DNA from 2 places in the Xenorhabdus ishibashii genome. Region 2 is predicted to be linked to the other one. Evidence: riboswitches for the same ligand, from Rfam matches in the RefSeq annotation. Region 2 holds a riboswitch; the other holds the start of a gene.
What was found. A riboswitch is a leader RNA that binds a small molecule or an ion and turns the genes downstream of it on or off. The one in region 2 is predicted to bind thiamine pyrophosphate.

Region 1 (4,123 bases), 1.9 Mb from region 2:
GGCATGGTCACTGTATTATGGGCTTATCTGCGCAACTCCGCTTTCAAGAAAGATGGGGTTGATTACCATACCAGCGCTGATTTAACCGGTCAGGCGAATCATTTGGCAGCAACAATCGGTGCCGATATCGTTAAACAAAAAATGGCTGAAACTAATGGTGGTTATACTGCTATTGGGTTCGGGCACACAGACAAACGCGTCTATAGCAATTTGACCACTGAGCATCCGATTGATCTCGTCCGTTATCAAATTGCTAACTGTTATATGGGGCGCGCTGGATTAATCAATTCAGGTGGGGCTTCTGGAAACAATGACTTAAGTGATTCTGTCCGCACTGCCGTTATCAATAAACGTGCCGGAGGGATGGGATTAATCCTTGGCCGCAAAGCGTTCAAGAAATCGATGAAAGAAGGCGTTGAGTTAATCCACTCCGTACAGGATGTTTATCTCGATAAGAAAATTACCATCGCCTAATCAAGTTATTAGGTTCACTACTTTCAAGATGGGGATCTCTGCATCCCCATTATGCAAGAATTCACCACCATTGATGAAAATGGTGAACCGGCCCAACACCATGACCAACTTGCAAACTATCCGCCTGTGTCAGAGCATTTTGTAAATATGTTTTGGCAACTGGCAGCGTGCTTTGCCAATCAGAATAACGCGGACGCAATGCAGCAAGTGCTGCCGACAAAGTACAACCTGTCCCATGAGTATGCCGTGTATTTACTCTGGGAGCGGTAAAACGCCACTCCCCTTCCGAGGTAAAAAGCCAATCAGGGCTTTCCTCATTATTCAAATGCCCACCTTTCAATAACACTGCCTGACATCCCATTGAACATAATGCTCTCCCCTGTCGCAACATTTCATTTTCGGTATCAGCAAGATCACATTTCAATATGGCTGCCGCCTCCGGCAAATTGGGAGTAATCAAAGAGACGATCGGCAGCAATTGCTCTACCATTGTGGTAATAGCCTCCGGTGATAGCAAAGGATCACCACTTTTCGCTACCATAACTGTATCCAATACAATGTAGGGAATAGGATAACGATGTAACGACTCTGCTACTACAGTGATATTAGCCGCATTTGACAACATCCCAATTTTGGCACTGTCTATCCTGACATCTGAAAGCACTGATTCTAGCTGAGCAGCAACAAAAAGAGGATCAAGCTCATAAATTGATTGTACGCCCAGTGTATTTTGTGCAACCAATGCAGTAACAACTGTCGTACCATAAGCTCCAAGCGCAGAAAAGGTTTTTAAATCGGCCTGAATGCCGGCACCACCGCTAGGATCGGTTCCTGCGATAGTGAGTGAATTAATTCTCATTATAATGGTTCCTGTCACCAGCTAAAGAAAAGCGGGTATCGGAACAAGGGATACCATGACTTCCCTACGCTGGCATTATCCAGATCAGGTAATACGGGTACTTCTCAGTTCAATAAAGAACGCCCCGAGTCAAATAAAAATCACTCTATTAGTACCCTAATAGAGTGATATTTGCAATAAGTTATTGTCAGATATTAAAACTGAACTAACGATAAGTATATTTAGCCAGTAATCAGATACCAGACAAATTAAATTTGTTACTATAAAGTTGTGACGTTTGCAGCAGCAGGACCTTTAGGGCCATCCTGAATTTCAAACTCAACTCGTTGGCCTTCAGACAATGTTTTAAATCCATCTTTCGTAATCGCAGAAAAATGTACAAATACATCTTTGCTACCATTAGCTGGAGTAATAAAACCAAAACCTTTAGACTCGTTGAACCACTTCACAGTACCAGTGATTTTTGCCATTTCAAAAATTTCCTTTGAATCACTTTATTAGCCTGTTGGCATAAAAACAAACAAACCAGTATTAGTTACTATTATTTATTTAACAGAACAATACTTCGTTTACCCATATGTTTTATCACATACTCTTTATATAATCGCAAGCCATTTTTTTCAGGTGCTGGAGCCAACGCACATATTTAAAATTCTGAATCTCTATTCCTGCTTGAAACTTCTAAACAATCTGTAAATAACATAACTGCATGAATTAATGTAAAAATAAAAAACCACCTCAAAAAACCTCCTTAATAGAGGTAATACATAATACTATTTTTCATATCTGTTATGGTGTAGATCAGGAAGTTATTGTTATGAAAAATTAATTTCAGATAAAAATAAAAATTATATCTCATTCCCCTTATTATTTCTGAACATACAATATAACCGCCTTACATATAACCAGTTTAATTTTTGTTTATCATTTATTAAATATCATTCAATTATAATATATTGAGGATATCTTTATACGATCAACTGATTCCATAAAGAAAGCGCATGCTATTGGAGGGGGGAAAGTTTAAAAAAATTATATTTTCAAAAAAGAGTATAGCCACTCTCATTCTGAATTATAGAAAAAATATAGAAATAATATTTCATTAAAATGGAATTAACCAGATAATGATATTTATTTACTCATAATCATATGATACAACCCTTTTATCTATGATAAAGGAAAATATCTTCGATTCGCTTTGAGGAATTTATATTTCCAGTTACACACAATAACAGTAATGTACTATTTAGCTGGCTATACTGGTTTGTGTAGTTAACAATAACAATCAGCCGGACATAATACCCGGCTGAAAAAACGTGACATGGCTTAACAACTAATTCATTTATCTTTTGGCTTTCTTTGAGTGAACAATCAAATAGCCAACCCATAAAATACCAATCCAAAATGGCATCAAGATAACTGAAATGCGAATTGGTGGCATCATTAAAATAACGATGAGAACGAATGCCAGGAATGCCAAGCACAGATAGTTCCCAAATGGATACCACAGTGCCTGAAATTTCGTCTTGACACCTTCTTTATCTTTGGCTGAACGGAATTTCAAATGAGCACAACAAATCATAATCCAGTTGATGACCAGAGTTGTTACGACTAATGCCATCAATAATTCAAATGCCTTACCAGGCATAACATAGTTAATCAATACACCAATTGATGTTGCCAGTGCTGATAAACCAATAGATAAGACAGGTACATTACGTTTGTTAACTTTTGTGAGTACACGAGGTGCATTACCTTGTTTAGCCAAACCATACAACATCCGACTATTACAATACACGCCACTGTTATAAACAGACAACGCCGCCGTTAGTACCACCACATTCAACATATTAGCTACCCAAAAGTTATCCAGATCATGGAAGATCAAAACGAATGGGCTACCACCTTCTACAACCTTCGTCCACGGATACAGCGACAGCAAAATAGCCAATGAACCGATATAAAACAGCAAGATTCGATAAACAACCTGGTTAGTTGCTTTTGGGATATTTTTCTCAGGATTTTCTGCTTCTGCTGCGGTAATGCCTACCATCTCCAGGCCACCAAATGAAAACATGATCACAGCCAACGCCATAATCAAGCCAGAAATCCCATTTGGCATAAAGCCACCCTGCTGCCATAAGTTGGTGATACTTGCCTGTGGGCCACCATTACCGCTAATCAGCAAATAACTCCCAAAGATAATCATCCCAATGATGGCACTGACTTTAATAATAGAGAACCAAAATTCGGTTTCACCATATAACCGAACATTAATTAGATTGACGAGATTAATCAGTATAAAGAATATTGCGGCAGAAACCCAGGTTGGAACTTCCGGCCACCAATATTGGATATACATACCAACAGCCGTTAATTCTGCCATGCCAACCAAAATAAACATCGCCCAGTAATTCCAGCCTGATAAAAAACCGGCAAAGCTTCCCCAATATTTATAAGCAAAGTGGCTAAATGACCCGGCTACTGGCTCTTCAACAACCATCTCACCCAGTTGGCGCATAATTAAAAATGCGATAAATCCGCCGACCGCATACCCAAGAAGCACTGAAGGCCCTGCCATTTTAATGGTTTGGGCAATACCCAAAAATAATCCCGTTCCTACTGCACCGCCAAGAGCAATAAGCTGAATATGCCTGTTTTTTAAACCACGCTTAAGCGTAGATTGTTGTTCTAGTTGTTCTGCCATCTAATCCTCTTTTTACGATGCTTAGAACCCGTCTCATTAGAAGTTGTTTTATTTGTTATTTTGAACCTTTGTACCTGAATAGA
Region 2 (4,123 bases):
GCTAGGGTTTGTTCTACTTCAATTTTTGCTCTCTTAATCAGTTTTCGGGCTTCATCAATTTCTTCAATACTGGTCACCATCGGCAAGAGTAGTTTTAAATTGCCAGTCTGTGCATTAGCTTTTAGCATCGCCCGAAGTTGAATCAAAAATATTTCTGGTTGATCCAGCGTGATGCGAATTCCCCGCCATCCCAGACAAGGGTTTTCTTCATTGATGGGCATATAGGGAAGCTGTTTATCAGCACCAATATCCAGTGTTCTCAATACTACTGGCTTATCAGGAAAAAGTTCCAGTATCTCTTGGTAACGATTTTTCTGCTCATCTTCTGATGGGAAACCGCTATGCAGCATAAACGGGATTTCTGTGCGATACAGCCCAATGCCGTCAATATTGTCTTCTATCTGCCGTTCATGTTTCAGACTCAAGCCAGCGTTAAGCTGTATCAAAACCCGTTCTCCACTTTTTAGCCGTGCTTGCTTTTGCTGTTCATATTCAGCCAACTTGCTGATAACCTGTTCTTCTTCAATGAGTTGCTGGTATTCATGAGCAACCAGAGGTTCTGGTTCAATAAAAATTTCCCCATGATAACCATCAAGAATGAGTGTCCGGTTATGTAACAACTCAGGCTGGATATCCGCCCCCATGATGGCAGGAATACCCATTGCACGAACCAATATTGCAGAATGGGAGTGAGTTGCGCCATCTCGCACAATCACACCAACCAATTTATCTGGTGGCAACTCAGCTAACAAATTGGCACTGAGTTCATCAGCAACCAGTATAAAGCGCTCCGGCCACTGCCTTGTGCCCGTGAAGGAGCCATTCAGATGAAACAGTACCCGCTGACCGAGTGCCCGCAGATCCGATGCCCGCTCGCGCATATAGAGATCTTGCAAGCCGGCAAACTGTTCAGCATATTTTTCAATCACAGTTTTAACCGCCCATTCCGCCACAAAACCGTTATCGACGGAATAAAACAGATCTCGCTTGAGTTGAGGATCATTTAATAGATGGGAATAGAGATCAAAAATGGCGGCGCTTTCTTTCTGTGAACTGGCAGTAAAGCGCTTGCTGATACGACGGCATTCAGCGGTTGCTTCTTCAAGAGCCAAAGTCAGCCTGGAGCGCTCAGCCTGATAATCCAGCGTCAATGTTTCAGTCACTTGTTCCAACAAAGGCTGGGAACGATCTTGCCATCCCTGTGCCATAACAATGCCATTAGAAATGGTAAGTGCCTTAATACGGGTCTGACGATACCGGCTGAATAATCCTTTTGTTTGCACCTGGGAAAGAACAGCAGCAAGCTGCATCGCCAATGTCACCATGAAAGATTCTTCACTTTCATTAAATAACCGTCGCTCATATTGCTGGACAACTAATATTCCCTGCAATTGGCGACTATAAATAATCGGTACACCTAAAAAAGCCCGCAGGCTTTCTTCTCTTACCTGAGGAATATATTTAAAACTGGGATGGTCACGGACATCAGCGAGATTAATTAATTCGGATAAACGCCCAACTTGCCCGACAACGCCTTCATTAAAGGAGAGACTAATTGCTTGCCCTTTGGGTTTTCTCAACCCTTTGGTTGCCATCAGGTAATAACATTGCCGTTGATGATCTGCCAAATAAATAGAGCAGACATCCGTGTTCATTGCCAGACACGTTTCATTGACCAATAACTCAAGCGCTTCAGATAAATTAGCTGCCATCGCAACCTTTTCGACAATTTCCCGTAAGCGCATGAGCATAGCAATTACCTAACTTTTTCTACGACGATGTAAATAAGGAGAATGCAATAATGAAGCAGGCTCCGGCGTTGACATCACAATAGAAGAGAACTCTTTCATCACGCGGCGATATACATCCCGTTTAAAAGAAACTACCTGCCGGACAGGATACCAATAACTAACCCAACGCCAACCATCAAACTCCGGTATCTTACTGCGCTGCACATTAATATCCGCTTCATTACACAATAACTGCAATAAAAACCAACGTTGCTTCTGCCCGATACAAACAGGCTTTGTATCCCAACGCACCAAACGCTTGGGTAATTTGTAACGCAACCAACTTCGGGTTGAGGCGAGAACCCGTACATCTTTGCGACTTAAACCAACTTCTTCGAACAACTCGCGATACATCGCTTGCTCTGGTGATTCCCCTGGATTGATACCCCCCTGAGGAAACTGCCAGGAATGCTGCCCATAACGGCGGGCCCACAAAACTTGCCCTTGGCGATTACAAATTACAATTCCTACATTCGGGCGGTAGCCATCATCATCGATCACCAGACTACCTCTCGATATAACAAATTTAAAAAGATAGCTAATTGTTTCACACTCATCTCAAGCGGTAAACCTAAACCTCTATGATTAGACTTTGCAGACGTAACCGAAGTCTCTACAATACCGCCATCTCAACGGGGTGCGGCTGTCGCAAAACAGTCCTGCTGAGAACAGACCCGTCGAACCTGAACCGGTTAGTACCGCCGTAGGGATTTGAGACGCTAATCATTGATATAACCGATGTCATTTTCATTTAGCATCTTCTCAGATCCTTTGCTATCTGCTAATAATAAACATTAATAATTAATGTACATAATTATCAATATTTTTAATTATTGATATATGAAACTATAGGAGAGCAAAGTGTTTACGAAATTATTTTCCAGCTTTATTGCTATCAGTATGCTATCTATTTCTGCCAGTGTCTTTGCTCAAACAGGTCAGGCAAAGCCTACCCTGACAGTTTATACTTATGATTCATTTGCGTCTGAATGGGGGCCAGGGCCTGCCATCAAAAAAGCCTTTGAAGCGGAATGTGGCTGTGAACTGAAACTTGTTGCGTTGGAAGATGGCGTATCCTTACTGAACCGTTTAAGGATAGAAGGTAAAAAAACACCAGCAGATATTATACTGGGCTTAGATAACAACCTGATTCAAGCCGCTCAGCAAACAGGGTTATTCACACCAAGTCACGTCGATACCTCAAAACTGAAATTACCCATCACTTGGCACAACACGACGTTTATTCCTTACGATTACGGTTATTTTGCCTTTATTTACAACAAAAATACCCTGCCTCATCCCCCCAAAAGTATGGATGAATTAATCAATAACCACCAGAATTGGAAGATTATTTACCAAGACCCACGCACCAGCACGCCGGGCTTGGGGCTACTGCTCTGGATGCAGGAACTCTATGGCGACAAAGCCGCTCAGGAGTGGCAGAAAGTTGCCAAAAAGACACTCACCGTCACTAAAGGTTGGAGTGAAGCCTATGGCCTGTTTCTGAAAGGTGAAGGTGATATGGTGCTGAGCTATACCACATCACCGGGCTATCACATTATGGCGGAGAAAAAAGATAACTACGCCGCCGCTATCTTCAAGGAAGGACACTACTTGCAGATTGAAGTGGCCGCTCAAGTGACCTCAAGTAAACAGCCAGAACTGGCACAGAAGTTTATGAACTTCATGCTTTCTCCGGCATTTCAGCAAGTCATTCCAACAACCCAATGGATGTATCCTGTCATTGATATCACTTTGCACGACGTTTTCAAACAACTTCCCATTCCTGAGAAATCGCTGCAATTCAACGCAGATGATGTGGCAAAACACCGTACAAAATGGATACGTACATGGCAAAGCGCTGTAAGCCGTTAATCGCGGGTTGGTTATTGCCGGGGGTTATTGCCTCCGGCCTGTTAATTATGGTTGCCCTGTCAGCATTCGGGGCGCTGTGGTTCAATGCGCCTGAAAGCCATTGGCAGGAACTATTGAATGACAGTTATCTCTGGCATGTCATTCGATTCACCTTCTGGCAGGCATTTCTATCTGCCGTTTTATCGGTAACACCCGCCATTTTTCTGGCACGGGCACTTTTCCGGCGCCACTTTCCCGGCAAGACACTATTTCTGCGCTTATGCGCCATGACATTGATTCTTCCTGTTTTGGTTGCCCTGTTTGGTATTCTCACCGTTTATGGTCAGACCGGCTGGCTGGCTAATATTTTCCAATGGATGGGTGTTGAATATCGTTTTACACCTTATGGTCTACAAGGGATTTTGCTGGCACACATTTTCTTTAATATGCCAATGGCTACACGGTTATTACTGCAATCT

Region 1: another riboswitch for thiamine pyrophosphate. It lies ahead of thiD (bifunctional hydroxymethylpyrimidine kinase/phosphomethylpyrimidine kinase); the one in region 2 lies ahead of thiB (thiamine ABC transporter substrate binding subunit).

What each region holds. Positions count from the first base shown of each region.
Region 1 is NZ_NJAK01000001.1:3,157,584-3,161,706, reverse strand. It holds gene fbaB (class I fructose-bisphosphate aldolase) at 1-474, shown strand, start outside; gene thiD (bifunctional hydroxymethylpyrimidine kinase/phosphomethylpyrimidine kinase) at 536-1,336, opposite strand; TPP riboswitch at 1,378-1,470, opposite strand; gene cspE (transcription antiterminator/RNA stability regulator CspE) at 1,594-1,803, opposite strand; gene Xish_RS14940 (amino acid permease) at 2,676-4,040, opposite strand.
Region 2 is NZ_NJAK01000001.1:1,255,653-1,259,775, forward strand. It holds gene ptsP (phosphoenolpyruvate--protein phosphotransferase) at 1-1,751, opposite strand, end outside; gene rppH (RNA pyrophosphohydrolase) at 1,761-2,291, opposite strand; TPP riboswitch at 2,414-2,518, shown strand; gene thiB (thiamine ABC transporter substrate binding subunit) at 2,652-3,665, shown strand; gene thiP (thiamine/thiamine pyrophosphate ABC transporter permease ThiP) at 3,641-4,123, shown strand, end outside.